3 regions of the Kribbella sp. NPDC051137 genome follow, and region 2 is predicted to be linked to each of the others. Evidence: riboswitches for the same ligand, from Rfam matches in the RefSeq annotation. Region 2 holds a riboswitch; each other region holds the start of a gene.
The links. Region 2 has a riboswitch for ZMP and ZTP ahead of AB0M51_RS24550 (tetrahydrofolate dehydrogenase/cyclohydrolase catalytic domain-containing protein). Riboswitches for the same ligand answer to the same signal wherever they lie in the genome.
Positions count from the first base shown of each region.

Region 1: another riboswitch for ZMP and ZTP. It lies ahead of folP (dihydropteroate synthase); the one in region 2 lies ahead of AB0M51_RS24550 (tetrahydrofolate dehydrogenase/cyclohydrolase catalytic domain-containing protein).
Region 3: another riboswitch for ZMP and ZTP. It lies ahead of AB0M51_RS07070 (glycine hydroxymethyltransferase); the one in region 2 lies ahead of AB0M51_RS24550 (tetrahydrofolate dehydrogenase/cyclohydrolase catalytic domain-containing protein).

Region 1 covers NZ_JBFBBI010000004.1:885,660-891,380, reverse strand. The annotation lists gene AB0M51_RS25370 (FAD-dependent oxidoreductase) at 1-84, opposite strand, end outside; gene AB0M51_RS25365 (AraC family transcriptional regulator) at 121-873, shown strand; gene AB0M51_RS25360 (ZIP family metal transporter) at 888-1,718, opposite strand; gene AB0M51_RS25355 (hypothetical protein) at 1,925-2,389, shown strand; ZMP/ZTP riboswitch at 2,394-2,482, shown strand; gene folP (dihydropteroate synthase) at 2,502-3,332, shown strand; gene AB0M51_RS25345 (phytanoyl-CoA dioxygenase family protein) at 3,365-4,141, shown strand; gene AB0M51_RS25340 (SigE family RNA polymerase sigma factor) at 4,209-4,703, shown strand; gene AB0M51_RS25335 (hypothetical protein) at 4,700-5,575, shown strand; gene AB0M51_RS25330 (MFS transporter) at 5,590-5,721, opposite strand, start outside.
Region 2 covers NZ_JBFBBI010000004.1:697,514-703,234, forward strand. The annotation lists gene AB0M51_RS24530 (lysophospholipid acyltransferase family protein) at 1-579, opposite strand, end outside; gene cmk ((d)CMP kinase) at 614-1,294, opposite strand; gene AB0M51_RS24540 (prephenate dehydrogenase) at 1,325-2,389, opposite strand; gene aroH (chorismate mutase) at 2,400-2,768, opposite strand; gene AB0M51_RS24550 (tetrahydrofolate dehydrogenase/cyclohydrolase catalytic domain-containing protein) at 2,799-3,659, opposite strand; ZMP/ZTP riboswitch at 3,679-3,764, opposite strand; gene AB0M51_RS24555 (NUDIX hydrolase) at 3,777-4,388, opposite strand; gene prcA (proteasome subunit alpha) at 4,385-5,314, opposite strand; gene prcB (proteasome subunit beta) at 5,340-5,721, opposite strand, start outside.
Region 3 covers NZ_JBFBBI010000001.1:1,484,223-1,489,943, reverse strand. The annotation lists gene AB0M51_RS07075 (acyl-CoA dehydrogenase family protein) at 1-1,554, shown strand, start outside; ZMP/ZTP riboswitch at 1,553-1,635, shown strand; gene AB0M51_RS07070 (glycine hydroxymethyltransferase) at 1,665-3,113, shown strand; gene AB0M51_RS07065 (DHA2 family efflux MFS transporter permease subunit) at 3,117-4,667, opposite strand; gene AB0M51_RS07060 (MarR family transcriptional regulator) at 4,731-5,201, shown strand; gene AB0M51_RS07055 (DUF6624 domain-containing protein) at 5,198-5,721, shown strand, end outside.

The DNA of each region.
Region 1 (5,721 bases), 190 kb from region 2:
AACGACGGACGCACCTTCCTGCTGTGCCGTCATCGCGGCGACACAACCGGCGGGGGTGCCGCCGTACACACAGACATCGACCATGGCATGCACTCTGCCGTCTGTCGTGTTGTCGGTGACATGGCTGATTTGGACGTCGGCATGTACTTTTTTGACATGCTCACGCTCGACGGCTACCTGCTCGCGCCCCGCCGGAAGCAGTTCAGTCTGGCCGTCGACACCTATGAGACGTGGAGCCTGTTACTGCCCAGAACCGGCGCGTTCGCCTTCGAAGTCAGCGGCGTACCTCGTGGTGTGGCGACGTTCGGCGACGTCGTCATCTGTCCGCCGGGCGGTGTGCTGTGGCGCCGGATGCAGCGTCCGACTGCCTTCTTCCACGCCCGCTTCAGTACCGTGCTCGAGCCGCCGGTCGGCCGCACGCGACTGCTGGACCTCGACCGTCTGCGGGCGGACCTGACCATGCTCGACGACCACACCGAGCTGATCGCGACCCACGTCGTCACCGACCTCGTGCTGATGGCGTCCCGCGCGCAGCGGGCAGCGCCCGGCGACGAATTGGTGCTGCAGGCAACGGCCTACCTCCACGACCACTTCGACTCGCCGGATCTCTCGCTGGGCGACCTCGCCGACGAGCTGGGCATCAGTTCCGCCCAGTTCTCCCGCCGCTTCAAGACGACCCACGGCGTCACGCCGGCCGACTACCTGCGCCGTATCCGCCTCCGACGAGTCCGCGAACTCCTCACCGAAACCGACGCCACCCTCCAGACGATCGCCGAACGCACCGGCTACCGCAGCGCGTTCTACCTCAGCCGCGTCTTCAGCACCGAGACCGGCCGGTCCCCGTCGCAGTACCGGCAGACCGCCAGAGTTTGACGGGTTGCCGGCCTTCAGGCTCCGGCGGCGGTGACCACGGCGTCGGTGGCGAAACCGGCCAGGAGGCCGAGCAGGATGCACCAGGTGGTGAGTTCCTTGAGGCCGGCCCTGCGAGCGACTGCCAGTAGTTCGATGACGACGTACAGGATCGAACCCGCGGCGAGGCCGAGGAACGCCACCGACAACGTGTCGTTGACGAACCGCTGCCCGATGAGCGTCCCGACGAACGTCGGGCCGCCGCCGATCAGCCCGAGCAGCGCGAGGGTCAGCCAGGACGGCCGCTCGCCTGCGGCTGCGAGCGGTGCGACGATGCCGAAGCCCTCGGTGGCGTTGTGCAGGGCGAACCCGATGATCAGCAGCACGGCGAGCGACATCTCGCCGGTCGCCGCGGAGTTGCCGATCGCGAGACCCTCGGCGAAGTTGTGCAGGCCGATCCCGGTGGCGATCATCGTGGCCAGGCCGGCCGCGGCCGAGGCTGTCTGCGGCCTCAGCGCCGGATCGCCGGTCGCGGCCGCACCGGGGCCGGGTTTCGGTTGCGCCGTACGCCGCCGGGCCATCCAGCGGTCGTAGTACACCAGGCCGAGCAGCCCGATCCCCAGCCCGGCAGCCAGGACCAGGCCGTTGCCCAGCGTCGTACCCCAATGCTTGTCCGCGAGCGCGGTGTCGATCGGCTCCCAGGCGTGGGCGAGGACGTCCCAGAGCAGGAAGAGCAGGATGCCGATCGCGACCGCGTTCAGGCCTGCCTTGAGCCGAGGCGCGGGATTGCGCAGCCGGCCGATCGGGAGACCGAGATAGATGGTGAGGCCGGCGACAGCGCCGAGAACCGCGACCTGCGAGCTGGACATCAGAACTCTCCGGGAAAGGGGAACGCAGAAGTGCAGCTCGGACATTAGGTGAGGCAAGGCTGACCTCACAAGTCCTGAGCTGGAACTCCCGCTCCCACTGAGAATCCGCTGAGGAGCAAGGCGTCTGGATACGTCACCCGGAGCGGGGAGACGGTTCACCCGGACGGGGGATGGGCGGCGGTGCCGATGTCGTTACGTTCAGTCGCATGGATGAACCTGCGCGCGTCCGGCAGTGGCCGGCGTACCTGCTCGCTGTGCTGTTCGCCGGGTATGCCGCGGGGAAGGCTGTGCGTGCGTGGCAAGGGAGGCTGGGGTTTCCGGGCGGTCCGCCGGTGTCGGCTGCCGAGGCTGACCGCTACCCGTTGGATCCGGTGGTCGCCCAGTCGCTGGCTTCCGCGAGTGGCGTGCTCGCCGCCTGCATCGTGCTCGCGACCGTGACGTCGATCGGCCGGAGAATCCCGCGTCCCCTGATGCTGGTCGCGCTCACCGCCCTGGTGCTGCCCGTTGCCGCGGGCGGCGGAATCATGGCGCTGGACGGCTTCATCGGGTTGGGCGTCGGCTGGCGGTGGTACCACGGCGTACTGGGGATCGCCTGCACCGGCCTGTCGATCGACACAGCCCATTCGTACCTGCGGACGACAGGGGCCCGACGTCGACGCGTGTGCCGTTAGGCTGGGGCCGGACCGTGACTGGCGCGTGAGGTGGGGTACCACCGGGGAGCGGTCCCGTCTGGATGACGTGTGCCGTGCGCCTGGGCTTCTGGGATCGAGCTGGAGGCCTGCCATGGTTCGCCCGCGGTTGGTGGGGATCGTCAATGTCACGCGCGACTCGTTCTCGGACGGGGGACGCTACCTGTTGCCCGAGGCTGCGATCGCGCACGCCCGGGAGCTGGCCGCGGCCGGCGCCGACGTCGTGGAGCTCGGGCCGGCGTCGAGTCATCCGGACGCGGAGCGGGTGCCGCCGGAGGAGGAGATCGCGAGGCTGGACCGAGTGGTCGACGGGCTGGAAGGGATCCCGTGGGGCGTGGACTCGTTTCACCCCGAGGCTCAGCGGTGGGCGCTCGCGCGCGGGGCGTCGTACCTGAACGACATCGGCGGGTTCGCCCGGCCGTACGGCGAACTCGCCGACTCGTCGTGCCGGCTCGTGGTGATGCACTCCGTCCAGCGAACCGGACCGGCGACGCGGGTGGTGACCGACGCGGGCGCGATCTGGGGCCGGATCGAGGCGTTCTTCGACCGGCGGATCGCGGCGCTCGAGGGTGCCGGGATCGGGCCTGAGCGGTTGGTGTTGGATCCGGGGCTCGGCTACTTCCTCGGGAGCACACCGGAGCCGTCGATCGCGGTGCTGGCGGACCTCGCGCGGTTGAAGGAGCGGTACGGGCTGCCGATCCTGGTGTCGCCGTCGCGGAAGTCGTTCCTGCGGGCTATCACGGGAACGGACCTCGGGGGGATCGCAGCGGCCACCCTCGCGGCCGAGCTGTCCGCGGCCGACCAGGGCGCCGACTACATCCGGACACACGACCCCGCGGGTCTGAGGGACGCCTTGCTCGTTCGGGACGCCCTGGCCGAGTTCGATGTTTATCGGTACAGGCGCGGCATCAGAATTGGATGGTGACCGCCGTTTCACCAGGAAAAGAGGGCACAGTCATGCTCGATCCCGTCGTCGGCAAAGGTCCGCTGACCGAGACTGACCGCTTCATCTTCGAGTCGTGGGGCTACTTCCTGATTCCCGGCGTCCTGACGAAGGACGAGGCCGCCGAGGCGTACGACGTCTCGCAGCGGCTGCACGCGAGCCGCGAGCGCGAGTTCGGGCAGATCGGCCGGACCTACGAGAGCGAGCCGGTTCTCGAGCGGCTGATCGATCATCCCGACGTACTGCCGAAGGTGCAGGGCCTGCTCGGCGACCGGTTCGTGCTGCAGGCCGGCTGGAACACCATGCAGCCCGCGCACGCGGGGAACGGCGGCTGGCACCAGGACGGATCGTCGGCGTACGACTTCAAGGAAGTGGGCTACCCGGTTCCGTTGCTGCAGCTCCGCGTGTCGTACCTGCTCACCGACCAGACCGTGCCCGGCATGGGCAACATGGAACTGATTCCCGGCAGCCACCGCTCCCGGGTCGCGCTGCCGGAGTCGATCCGGAAGAACAAGGACGACATCGCGATCGGCCACGTCGTGTGCGCCGAGGCCGGCGCCGCTCTGGTGTTCCACAACGGTGTGTGGCACCGGACCTTCCGCCACGACGGCGACTACGACCGCTTCACGACCCACTACGTCTACAGCCCGCCGTGGGTGCGCCCGGCCGACCGTTTCGGCAACGACCCCGAGTTCCTCGAGCGCACCACGCCGCTGCGGCGCGCCCTGCTGGGAGAGTTCACCCGCCCGGACGCCCCGTTCGGCGCGAACTACGATCCGCTGCCGATCTGATCCGCCGATGCAACCAACTTCGCACTCGTAGGCGTGTCTAACCCGGTATCGAGGACCGGGAGGACAAATGAGTGACCGGGACGCCGCGTTCGAGGCGTACTTCGCCGCACGTTCCGACGCCATGCGCGGTACGGCGTACCTGCTGTGCGGCGACTGGCATCGAGCGGAGGACCTGGTTCAGCAGACGTTCACGAAGCTCTACCTGGTGTGGCGCCGGATCCAGCGGCACGAGGCGATGGACAGCTACACCAGGCGGACGCTCCTGCGGACGTTCCTGTCCGAGCGCCGCCGCGGGTGGTTCCGGCACGAGTCGGTCGGGTCTGCGGACACCGACCGGCCGGGGCCGTCGTCCGGCCTGGCCGACGAACGGCTCGTGTTGCTGGAGGCGCTCGCGAAGGTACCGCCGAGACAACGGGCCGTTCTGGTCCTGCGGTACTGGGAGGACCAGTCCGTCGAACAGACGGCCGAGTTGCTCGAATGCTCAACCGGAAACGTCAAGAGCCAGGCTGCGCGTGGGTTGGCGACGCTGCGCGGCCTGCTCGAAGAGGAGAGAGTGCGATGAAGGAAGAGGAACTCGGCGAGGCACTGCACGACCTCATGGTGCGGACGACTCCGCCGCCGTCGATGGACCCGGCGAGCGCCCTCGACCAGGGCCGCCGGGCGCTCAAGCGGCGCAGGATCGCGGTGACCGGCGCCGCCGCCGTCACGCTGGCGGTCGGCCTCGGAGCGGGTCCGGCACTGGTCGTGCATTACGCAGGCAGCCGGCCGGCGAGCCCGATGGTGGCCGGCGGTACCGGCACCAGCCGCCCGCTCGCCACGCCGCGGCCGGTCTCCACCGTGACCCCGAAGGCGCCCGCGACCCGGAAGTCCGGTGATCCGTGGCCGGAGGGCCAGACCGACCGTACGGCGACCGCGGGGCCGCGCGCCGATCGAGCCGTGACGCTGATGAACGAGCTGAGCTCGTCGGTGCCGGCGGGATTCACGAGTCCGAACCTGAAGTACCCGGACGGCCTGTCGATGAGGTGGCCGCAGGCGCAGTACGCGTCCAACGACGGGGAGCAGGACTACTGGCAGTACCAGGCCACGATTCCGGTGCAGAAGGGTGACCGGGTCGGCAAGTTGCTGGCGTCGTCGACCACACCTGACGGGAAACCGGCCCTGACTCCGTGCAAGCTGGCCCAGAAGTTCTGGGGCGGGACCGGCAGTTGCACAGTCGTGGACGTCGCCGGCAAGAAGGTCGGCGTACTGACCACGAACGGTCACGACAGCTACGACCAGTGGGCCGTCTACCGCTACGCCGACGGCACTGTCGTCTACGTCGCACAGGCCAAGAAGTCCGACAGCAACGACCGGCCGCCGTTGCAGCAACCCGTCTTCACCGCCCGCCAACTCGCCGAGCTGGCAACCTCACCGAACTTCAAGATCAGCACCTGACCCAGCAGCTCGGCTCAGGTCGCCGGGACTGGCCGGCGCGCCGTGGCGTAGCGCGTGATCGGGACGAACAACGCACCGCTCAGGGCGAACCATGCTCCGAGAATGAGCCATCCCGGTACGCCGAGGCCGAGGGGCAGCAACGCCAT
Region 2 (5,721 bases):
GACCGAGAAGGGCTCGCCGTACACCACGTCGATCCGGCTTCCGGCCGGCGGATGACCCTCCACGCCGCCGTCCGGCAACCGCGTACCCATCAGCGCCACCGGCAGGATCGGCGCCCCGGTGACCATCGCCAGGTACGCCGTCCCGATCCGGATCCGGCTGAAGTCGCCCGGCCCGCGGGTGCCCTCCGGGTAGATGTTCAGCACCCGGCCGTCCCGCAGCACCTGGATCGACTTCCGGACCGCGAGCATGTCGTACGACGAGCGGTCGACGGGGATCTGCCCGATCCGGTGCAGGAACTTGCCCTGCAGCCCGCCGAAAACCTCGATCTTGCCGAGCTGGTGCAGCATCCGCGGCGCGATCGCGCCGAGCAGCGGGGCGTCCAGCAGGCTCAGGTGGTTCGGTGTCATCAGCAACGGACCGGTCAGCGGGAACCGGTCCTGGTGATGCACTGTGAGGTCGTACTTGTGCCGGAAGTACACCTTGGCCACTGCGCGCAGCGGCAGCGCGAGCCGGTACGGCAGCGGCGGCAGATCGTCGGTTCGGGGCAACTCCCGGTGCCCCGTGATCTCCGCCGTCACGACGCCGGTGCCGGCGGCGCGGTCAGAAGTACGGTCATAGCCCCCGGCCTCGAGGGACGGTCTCCATGGCGAGCCGGCTGATCACGTCGACGACCTCCTCTAGCGTCAGGTCCGTGGAGTCGATCGTGACCGCTCCGTCGGAGGCGACCTGGAACTCCGACACCGTCGAGTCGTCCGCGTCCCGCCGGACGATCTGGTCGCGGAGCTCCGCCGCGGTCACGGAGCCGGCCGCCAACTCGGCACCGCGGCGCGCCATCCGGGCGTCCTGGTCCGCGGTCAGCAGCACCTTCAGCTCCGCGTCCGTGGCGACCACGGTGGCGATGTCGCGGCCCTCGACGACGATCCCGCCGCTCGCCTGCGCGTCGTCGATGATCGCCCGCTGGCGCCGGATCAGCTCCGCGCGGACATCCAGGTTGGTGGCGACCTTCGAGACCACCTCGCTGATCCGGGGCTCCCGGATCGCGGTCGTGATGTCGGTCCCGTCGGCGATCACGAACTGCCGTCCCGGGTCGGTGCTGACCTCCAGCTCCAGATCCCGGGCGCGCTGCGCGACCGCCGCCGTGTCGTCCAGGTCCAGCCCGCGTTCGACCGCCGACCAGGTCACCGCGCGGTACGTCGCGCCGGTGTCCAGGTACCGCAGACCGAGCCGGGTGGCCACTCCGCGGGCGGTGCTCGACTTACCGGAGCCGCTCGGCCCGTCCACAGCGATGATCATGCCCCGAAGATTACCTTCGGGCGGGGACACTCAGACGTGGACTACCCACCCGCGGGTGGTCAGGGCGTCGACCAGTTGGTCGACGGTGCCGGGTTTGACCGAGAGTTCGACCTCACCGACCGGCCGGCCGGGGCTGTGATCGATCCGCAGGTCCTCGACGTTGGCTCCGGACTCGGCGGCGTCGGCGAACAGTTTCGCCAGCTGGCCGGGGCGGTCCGGGATCGTCACCAGGACCGTGACCAGGTCGATGTGCGGGGCACCGTGCTTGCCCGGTACCCGGATCGCGCCGGACACCCCCTGGCCGAGGATCGCGGTCAGCTCCTCGCCCGCCTCTTCCTTGCCGAGGGCAACCAGTAGCCGGTCGAGCTCGCCGCGGATCTGCTCCAGCAGGCCGGTCAGCGCGGTCGAGTTCGCGGACACGATCTGGGTCCACAGCCGGGGGTCGCCGGCCGCGATCCGGGTGACGTCGCGGACGCCCTGGCCGGACAGTTCGAGGTGCGACGACGGCGCGTCGGCCAGCGTCCCGGCGGCGAGCGCGGACATCAGGTGCGGCAGGTGGGAGACCCGTGCGACGCCGAGGTCGTGGTCCGCCACGGACATCTCGACCGTCCGGGCACCGCACGCCTCGGCCAGCCGCCGTACCAGATCCACGGCCTGCGGATCGCTGGTCTCGTGCGGGGTGATCGCCCAGGTGGCCCCGTCGAACAGGTCGGCGCGCGCGGCCAGCGGGCCGTTGCGTTCCGAGCCGGCCATCGGGTGGCTTCCGACGTACCTGCTGACGTCCTCCGCCAGCTTGCGTGCGTCCGCGAGCGGCTTGCTCTTCACGCTGGCCGCGTCCGTCACGACCGCTGTGGTCTGGTCGAGCTGCGCGGCGACGACCGCGCCGACATGATCCGGCGGTACGGCGACCACGACGAGCTGCGGCTCGATCTCCACCTGCCGCGAGCCGGCGCCGATCCGCTCGGCCATCAACGCGTTGTCGGGGTTGCCGTCGACGAGCTCGACAACCACCCCCAGCCGGGCCAGCGCCAGCCCGATCGACGTCCCGATCAACCCGGTCCCGACAATGCGGACCGGGCCGCGCAGTTCGGTCACCGTGTCGCCTTCACTGGGCGCCGGTCAGGTCTGGGCGCAGAGCGACCGCGCCGTGCAGGTACACGTGCTGGATCTTGTCCCGCGAACGCGGTGTCTCGGTGTGCAGCATCAGCCGGACGACGCGCGGCAACGCGTGCGGCACCGGGATCTCCTGCATGCAGATCAGCGGTACGTCGGTGAGCCCGATCTGGCGGCCCGCGACCGCCGGGAACTCCGAGCGGAGGTCCGACGTGACCGTGAACAGGATGCTGATCAGATCCTCGTTCTCCAGATCGTTCGCCTCCAGGACCGCCTTCACCAGCTCCGCGGTCCGCTCGAGCAGATGCTCGCGCTCGTCCACGTCCAGCTGGGTGGCCCCCCGGATCGCGCGTACCGCCACGTGTCGCCTCCTAGTTCGTCTCCCCCAACCCTAGTTCAGGGTAGTCAAGGCGTGGACAGCCGTCTCAGCCGCGTCGACCGTCTGCTCCAGCAGCAGCGCGATCGTCATCGGGCCGACACCGCCCGGCACCGGGGTGATCAGCCGCGCGACCTCGGCCGCCTCGGCGAAGTGCACGTCGCCGACGTTGCCCTCGTTGTACCCGGCGTCGACCACCACCGCGCCCGGCTTCAGCCAGTCGCCGCGGACGAAGTTCGGCTTGCCGACGGCGGCGATCACCACGTCGGCGGTCCGCACCAGGTCGGCGAGGTCGCGGGTCCGGGAGTGCGCGTACGTGACGGTCGCGTTCGATGCCAGCAGCAACATGCCGGCCGGCTTGCCGAGGATCGGGCTGCGGCCGATCACGACCGCGTGCGCGCCCTCGAGCGGTACGTCGTACGCCGCCAGCAGCCGCATGATCCCGCCGGGCGTCGCGGACCGGAACCCGGGATCCCCGAAGGCCATCGCCGCGAACGATCGCATCGTCACGCCGTCCACGTCCTTGGCCGGGTCGATCGCCTCGAAGGCGGCCCGCTCGTCGATCTGCGCGGGCACCGGGTGCTGCAGCAGGATCCCGTGCACCGCCGGGTCCTCCGACAGCTTGGTGAGCTCCGCGACCAGCTCCTCCGTGGTCGTGGTGGCCGGCAGGACGACGCTGCGGGACGCGATGCCCGCCTTCTTCGACCGGTTCTGCTTCATCCGTACGTAGGTCGCGGACGCCGGGTCGTCGCCGACCAGCACGGTCGCCAGGCACGGCTGTACGCCGTACTTCTCCTGCAGGGCGCTCGCCCGCTCCGCCGCCTTGGCCACCATCTCGGCGGCGAGGTCGGTCCCGATCATCAGCTCAGCACTCATGCGCGCACTCCTCGACGTTCGAAGGTGCCCAGGCGCGCGGCGAAGCCGGATGGCAGACCGTTCCCCGGTGGTTCATCCACCTCAACGCCAGTCGCGGTCCGGCTTCAGAGTACCGGGTCAGAGCAGGCCGGCGTGGTCGAGGGCGAGGTAGGCGGCGTCGATGCCGGTCATCGCGCCGGGGTTGCGGAGTTCGGCGCGGAAAGCGTCGACGGTGAGTTCGACCGGGACGCAGTCCTCGGTCTCGTCGAGTTGCTGTTTGCCGTCGGGACGGCAGCCACGGGCGATCGCGACGTACTTGCGGAACGTCGAGGACGCACCGGACCATTGCCAGCCGACCACGTCGAGGGTCTCGCAGGTGTACCCGGTCTCCTCCTCGAGCTCGCGGGCGCCCGCCACCGCGACCTCCTCGCCGGGCTCGACGAGACCGCCCGGAAGGTTCGTGACCACGGTATCGGGTCCGGCGCGGAACATCCGGATCGTCACGATCCGCCCCTCCGGCGTCAACGGCAACACCGTCACGCCGGCGTCCACCCCGGCCTCGCGCCCGGACACATCCCACTCGACCTCGCGCCCGTCGGGCATCCGGTACCGCCGGAGGCGCACCGACAGGAAGCGCTCGAACCCGACCTCCTCCCCCAGCAACTCCCACGGAGCCGGGTCGGCGGGTGCCGTAGACAGCTCAGCCGCCACGTTTTCCGTGGCGGCTGAGCTCTCGATCTGGTCCGTCACAGCGGACGGTTGTCGTCGGGGTCTTCCGGCGGGGCCACCGGTGCGTCGTCATCGTCGGACGGCGGGGCGACCGGGGCCTCGGTGGATCCGGCGTCCTCGGCCTTCGCCGAAGACTCACCGGCCGAGCCGGCGCCGGCACCGTTCCCGCCGTCGGACGCCTCCTCGGAGGAGTCGCCGTCGGAGGAGTCGGCGTCGGAGGAGTCGGCGTCGGAGGGGGCGGTGGCCGGGCGGGACTCGGACAGGATCCGTTCCAGCGTCTCCTCGGAGATCCGCTTGAACTTGCGCACCTGTGACCGGGTCCGGTCCAGCACAGCGACCTCGAGCTGGTCCGGCGTCAACTGCCGGACCTCGGTGCCGTCGTGGGCCAGGGCGTCGACCGCGAGCCGGAGCGCACCCGCCAGCGAGATGCCTTCCTGGTAGTGCTCGCCGACGTAGTCCGCGACCTGGTCGGCCGGGCCGCCCATCACGGCGTACCCCTGCACGTCGGCGATCGAACCGTCGTACGTGAGCCGGTAGATCTGGTCGTCGCCGGCGCTCGCGCCGACCTCCGCGACCAGGATCTCCACCTCGAGCGGCTTCTCGCCGCCGGAGGAGAAGATCGCGCCGAGGGTCTGCGCGTACGCGTTGGCGAGCGCGCGGCCGGTCACGTCACGGCGGTCGTACGAGTACCCGCGCATGTCGGCGAGCCGGACGCCGGCGATCCGCAGGTTCTCGAACTCGTTGTACCGGCCGACGGCGGCGAAGGCCATCCGGTCGTAGATCTCGGCCACCTTGTGCAACGCGGGCGACCGGTTCTCCGCGACGAACAGGATGCCGTCGGCATACTGCAGCGCGATCGCGCTGCGGCCCTTGCTGATGCCCTTCCGGGCGAAGTCCGCCCGGTCCCGCATCAGCTGCTCGGGCGAGACGTAGAAAGGAACGCTCATCGAGTCCTCTGTGAGTTCGGGGTGATCAGGTCAGGGACGGCGCGGCCGGGCCGTCGGGACGCTGGTGCCGCTGCTCCCAGGCCGCGTCGACCAGGGAGGCCACCTCGTCCTCGGGCAGCCGCCGGTAACCGTCCGCGGTGACCACGCCGACCACCGGGAAGATCCGCCGCAGCATGTCCGGGCCACCGGTCGCCGAGTCGTCGTCGGCGGCGTCGATCAGGGACTGGATCGCCACCGTCACGCAGTCGGTCTCGGACAGGTCCTCGCGGTAGAGCTTCTTCAGCGCGCCGCGGGCGAACAGCGAGCCCGATCCGACGCTGTAGAAGTGGGTCTCCTCGTACCGCCCGCCGGTCGGGTCGTAGGAGAAGATCCGCCCGCCCTTGATGTCCTCGTCGTACCCCGCGAAC
Region 3 (5,721 bases), on a different contig from region 2:
GCCCTCGGTGACGCTCTGCGTCCGTACGCCGGGCTCACCGGCGACCTCACCGCGGATCCCGGCCTGACCCGGATCGGCGAGCTGGCCGGCTCCGAGGAGGCCCGCGCGCACGCCCTCCCGGCCAACCAGAACCCGCCCGTCCTACGGACCCACGACCGGTACGGGAACCGGATCGACGAGGTCGAGTTCCACCCGTCGTGGCACTGGCTGATGGAGCAGGCCGTCGGGTTCGGGCTGCAGGCCGCGCCGTGGACGAGCGACAGCCCCGCGCCGCACCTGCGACGGGCGGCCGGGTTCTACCTCTGGTCGCAGGTGGAGCCCGGGCACGGGTGCCCGATCTCGATGTCGTACGCCGCGGTCCCGGCGCTGCGCGCGGACGAGCGGCTGGCGGCGGAGTGGGTGCCGCGCCTGGCGTCCACGGAGTACGACGTACGCCGGCTGCCGGCCGCGGCGAAGGGCGGCGTACTGGCCGGGATGGGGATGACCGAGAAGCAGGGCGGGTCCGACGTACGGGCGAACCTGACGACGGCGACGCCGGCCGGGGACGTGTACCAGCTGGACGGGCACAAGTGGTTCTGCTCGGCGCCGCAGGTGGACGTTTTCCTGGTACTGGCGCAGGCGCCGGACGGGCTGAGCTGCTTCGTCGTACCCCGGGTACTTGCCGACGGCAATCGGAACCCGTTCGCGTTGCAGCGGCTGAAGGACAAGCTCGGGAACCGGTCGAACGCGTCGTCGGAGGTCGAGTTCCACGGGACGATCGGGTACCGGCTCGGCGACGAGGGGGCCGGCGTACGCACGATCATCGAGATGGTCGCGGCGACCCGTCTCGACTGCGTGCTCGGGTCGGCCGCGCTCCAGCGGCGCGCTCTCGTCGAGGCCGTCTGGCACACGCGCCACCGATCCGCCTTCGGTGGGCTGCTGTCGGACAAGCCCGCGATGCGGAACGTGCTCGCCGACCTGGCGATCGAGAGCGAAGCGGCAACAGCCCTCGCCATGCGCCTCGCCGCCGCCGTCGACGGGGGCAGCGAGGCTGAAGGGGCGTTCCGGCGGATCGGGTTGCCGTTGGCGAAGTTCTGGGTGTGCAAGCGGACGCCGTTCATGGTGGCCGAGGCGCTGGAATGTCTTGGCGGGAACGGGTACGTCGAGGAGTCCGGGCTGCCGCTGTTGTACCGGGAGTCGCCGTTGAACTCGATCTGGGAAGGGTCCGGCAACGTGAACGCGCTCGACGTACTGCGAGCGCTGCGCCGTCCGGAGTCGCTCGACGCCTGGCTGACGGAGCTGGCCGCGGTGCAGGGCGCGGACCAGCGGCTGGACGCGGCCGTGAACGACGTACTGCAAGCGCTTGCTGACGCGGAGAACGCAGAGGCAGGGGCGCGCCGGCTGGCCGCGCAGATGGCCCTGTGCCTGCAAGCTTCGTTGCTGATCAGGAACTCGACGCCGGAGGTCGCGGATGCGTTCGTGGCGTCCCGGCTGGCCGGCGATTGGGGCGGGGTGTTCGGGACGCTTCCGAGGACGACTCCCTTCGAGCGGATCCTCGAGCGCACGATAGGGTGAGCGACGTCGCGACTGGCGCGCTGAAGGTGGAGAACCACCGGGGAGCGAAACCCGTCGGCACCGTGCGCCTGGGTGCCTTCGACCCACTGCAAACCGCAGGAGAGACAACGATGACTCAACCCTTCGATGCCGCCGCCGCGTCGGCCGCGTACAACAACGCGCTGCAGGTGATCGCCGCGGTCGAACCGACGATCGCCGGCGCGATCAAGGCCGAGCTGGCCGACCAGCGGTCCTCGCTGAAGCTGATCGCCAGCGAGAACTACGCCTCCCCCGCCACGCTGCTCACGATGGGCAACTGGCTGTCGGACAAGTACGCCGAGGGCACCGTCGGGCACCGCTTCTACGCCGGCTGCCAGAACGTCGACACCGTCGAGCAGACCGCCGCCGACCACGCGCAGGCACTCTTCGACGCCCCGCACGCGTACGTCCAGCCGCACTCCGGCATCGACGCGAACCTGGTCGCGTTCTGGGCGATCCTGGCGCAGCGGATCGAGTCCCCGGCGCTCGCCGAGGCCGGTGCGAAGCACGTCAACGACCTGTCCGAGGAGGACTGGACCAAGCTCCGCAAGGCGCTCGGCGACCAGAAGATGCTCGGCATGTCGCTGGACGCCGGCGGTCACCTGACGCACGGTTTCCGGCCGAACATCTCCGGCAAGATGTTCAACCAGCACTCGTACGGCACGAACCCGGAGACGGGGCTGCTGGACTACGACGAGGTCGCCCGCAAGGCGCGCGAGTTCAAGCCGCTGATCCTGATCGCCGGCTACTCGGCGTACCCGCGCAAGGTGAACTTCGCCAAGATGCGCGAGATCGCCGACGAGGTCGGTGCCACGCTGATGGTCGACATGGCGCACTTCGCCGGCCTGGTCGCGGGCAAGGTGTTCACCGGCGACTTCGACCCGGTCCCGCACGCGCACGTCACCACGACGACCACGCACAAGTCGCTGCGCGGCCCGCGCGGCGGCATGGTGCTCTGCCAGCCGGAGTACGCCGAGTCCGTCGACCGCGGCTGCCCGATGGTGCTCGGCGGCCCGCTCAGCCAGACGATGGCCGCGAAGGCGGTCGCGCTGGCCGAAGCGCGGCAGCCCTCGTTCCGGGAGTACGCGCAGAACGTCGCGGACAACGCGGTCACGCTCGCCGAGGGACTGATGAAGCGCGGCGTCAAGCTCGTCACGGACGGCACGGAGAACCACCTCGTGCTGCTGGACGTCTCGTCGTACGGCATCACCGGCCGGCAGGCCGAGTCGGCGCTGCTCGACGCGGGCATCGTGACGAACCGGAACGCCGTACCGCGGGACCCGAACGGGGCCTGGTACACGTCCGGCGTCCGGATCGGTACGCCGGCGCTCACCACGCGCGGGTTCGGGGCCGACGAGTTCGACCGGGTGGCCGAGCTGATCGTCGACGTACTGTCGTCGACCACCCCGACCACCACGTCCGCGGGCGCCCCGTCGAAGGCGAAGTACGTCCTCGCCGACGGCGTCGCCGACAAGACCAAGGCCGCCTCGGCCGAGATGCTGGACAAGTTCCCGCTCTACCCGGGCCTCGAGCTCAGCTGATCCCTAGCCGACCACCGGCTGCCCGTCCTCAGCTTGCTGGGGGCGGGCAGCTCTTTTCGGCATCAGTACGGCGGCGAGGATCGCGCCGGCGACCGCGATGCCGCCGGAGACCCACATCGTGGTGTTGAGGCTGGTCAGGAACGCCTCCCGCACGCTGCTCGCCAGCCCCGCGGAGCCGGTCTTCGCCGCCACCGAGAGACCGCCCGCGAGACTCCGCTGCGCCGCGTCCGCGACCTGCGCCGGCAGACCGGTCGTGTCCACGTTGTGCCGGTAGACCGAGTTCAGCACGGTCCCGAGGACGGCGACGCCGACCGTCCCGCCGACCTGACGGAACGCCTGCAGCAATCCGGATCCGGTCCCGGCCCGCTCCGGGTCGAGGACGCCGAGCGCCGCGTTCATTGCCTGCGGCATCGAACACCCGAGCCCGAAACCGACCACCACGAACCAGCTCGCGGTGTAGCCGTACCCGGTGCCGAGGTCGGTGAACGCGCCGAGCACGAACCCGGCCGCCATCACCACGAACCCGGCCATCACGACCAGCCGGGTACCGATCCGCGACTCCACCGGCTCGGCCAGCTTCGCCCCGACGGTCATCCCGCCGATGAACGGCAACAGCTTCAGCCCGGTGTGCAACGCGTCCGAGCCGTTGATGCCCTGGAAGTACTGCGGCATCGTGAACAGCAGCCCGAAGATCGCGAACACCGACACCGTCAGCAGTACGGCGCCGCCGGTGAACACCCGCTCGCGGAACAGCCGCAGCTCGATCAGCGGCTCCCGGTTCCGCCGCTGCCAGATCAGGAACCCGGCGATCAGGACGACGGCCAGCCCGAGGGACACGATCGTGGCCGCGTCGGACCAGGACGTCTCGCCCGCCTTCGTCACGCCGTACACCAGGGTCGCGAGTCCGGCGCTGGACAGCACGATGCCGAGCCAGTCGATCGCCGGGCGGTTCGCGCTCCGGCTCTCCGGGACGAGCAGCGTCACCGCGAGTGCGGCCAGGAACGCGATCGGGACGTTGATCACGAAGATCCACTGCCAGCCGGCGTGGTCGAGCAGCAGCCCACCGACGATCGGGCCGAGCGGCATACCGATGCTGTTGGCAACGACGAAGAAGCCGATCGCCTTCTTCCGCTCCTGCTCGGTGCGGAACAGCACGGTGATCAGCGAGAGCGCGACCGGGACGATCATCGCGGCGCCGATCCCGAGGAACGCGCGGGCCGCGATCAGCTGACCGGCCGAGCCGGAGAGCGCGCAGGCGAGCGACGCCAGCCCGAAGAGCGTGAGGGCGATCGCGATGAGCTTGCGCCGCCCGTACCGGTCGCCGAGCAGACCGGCCGGCAGCAGCAGCGCGGCGAGCACCAGGTTGTAGCTGTTCGCCATCCATTGGAGCTGGCCGGTGGACGCGTCGAGGTCCTTGGCGAGGGTCGGCAACGCGACGTTGAGCACGGTGGTGTCGAGGCCGAGCACGAGCACGGCCAGACACAACGCGACGAGGACACCGAAGCGGCGGGCGCCGGTCAGCGCCGGCGCGGCGGTGGTGGCTGCTGAGGTCATGCAATTCAAATTATCAGAAGTTTGTGATAGTTGCGATAAATCCAATTACTGTAAGCTTCAACCATGGCGGAGGAACCGAGCCGGGAGGCAGTCAGCCAGTTCGTCGAGCGGTTCGCGGGCGTGCTGGCGAACAGCGGCGTACCGACGATGTCGGCTCGGGTGATGGGCGCGATGCTGGTCAGCCCCGACGGGACGCTGACCGCGGCGGAGCTCGCCGAGTCCCTGAAGATCAGCCAGCCGGCCGTGTCCGGCGCGGTCCGGCAGCTGCTCCAGGTCTCGTTCATCTCCCGCGAGCGGCTGCCCGGCTCCCGCAAGGACCACTACCGGATCCGCGAGGACGTCTTCGCCGCGATCCTGGAGCGCCGCAACCTCGCCCTCAGCGAGTGGGAATCCACCAGCCGCTCCGGCGCCGCCCTCTTCCCCGCCGGCTCCCCCGTCGCCAACCGCCTCACCGAGGCCGCCGACTTCTTCGCGTTCATCCACGCCGACATGGACCAAATGATCAAGAACTGGCGCGCGGACCGCCACCCATGACCCCCACCCTCCGCGACGAACTCCTGCGAATGGCCTCCGCAGACCAGGACGCCCGCCGGCAGTTGGACGAACATCCACGCCTGCTGGACGGCGTACCCGAGATGGAACTGACGGCGTCTGAGAGGCAATCCCTGGATCGCCTTCAGGCGGTGGACGCCGAGAACACCACGCGGATGAAGACAATCGTCGCATCACACGGCTGGCCCGGTCACAGCCTCGTTGGTGCCGATGGTGCCCAAGCGGCTTGGCTGCTGGTCCAGCACGCCGATCGCGACCTGCCGTTCCAGCGCGCCTGCCTCGAGCTGTTGAGCGAGTCTGTCCAAGCCGGCGACGCCGACGCCGCCCACGAGGCGTACCTCACCGACCGGGTGTTGGTGGCTGAGGGTAAGCCGCAGCTGTACGGGACTCAGTTCAGGCTGGCTGCTGACGGCTCGTGGGAACCTCGGCCGTTGGACAGTCCCGAGCAGGTCGACGTGCGGCGGCGTCGGGTGGGGCTGGAGTCGTTGGATGAGTACCGGAG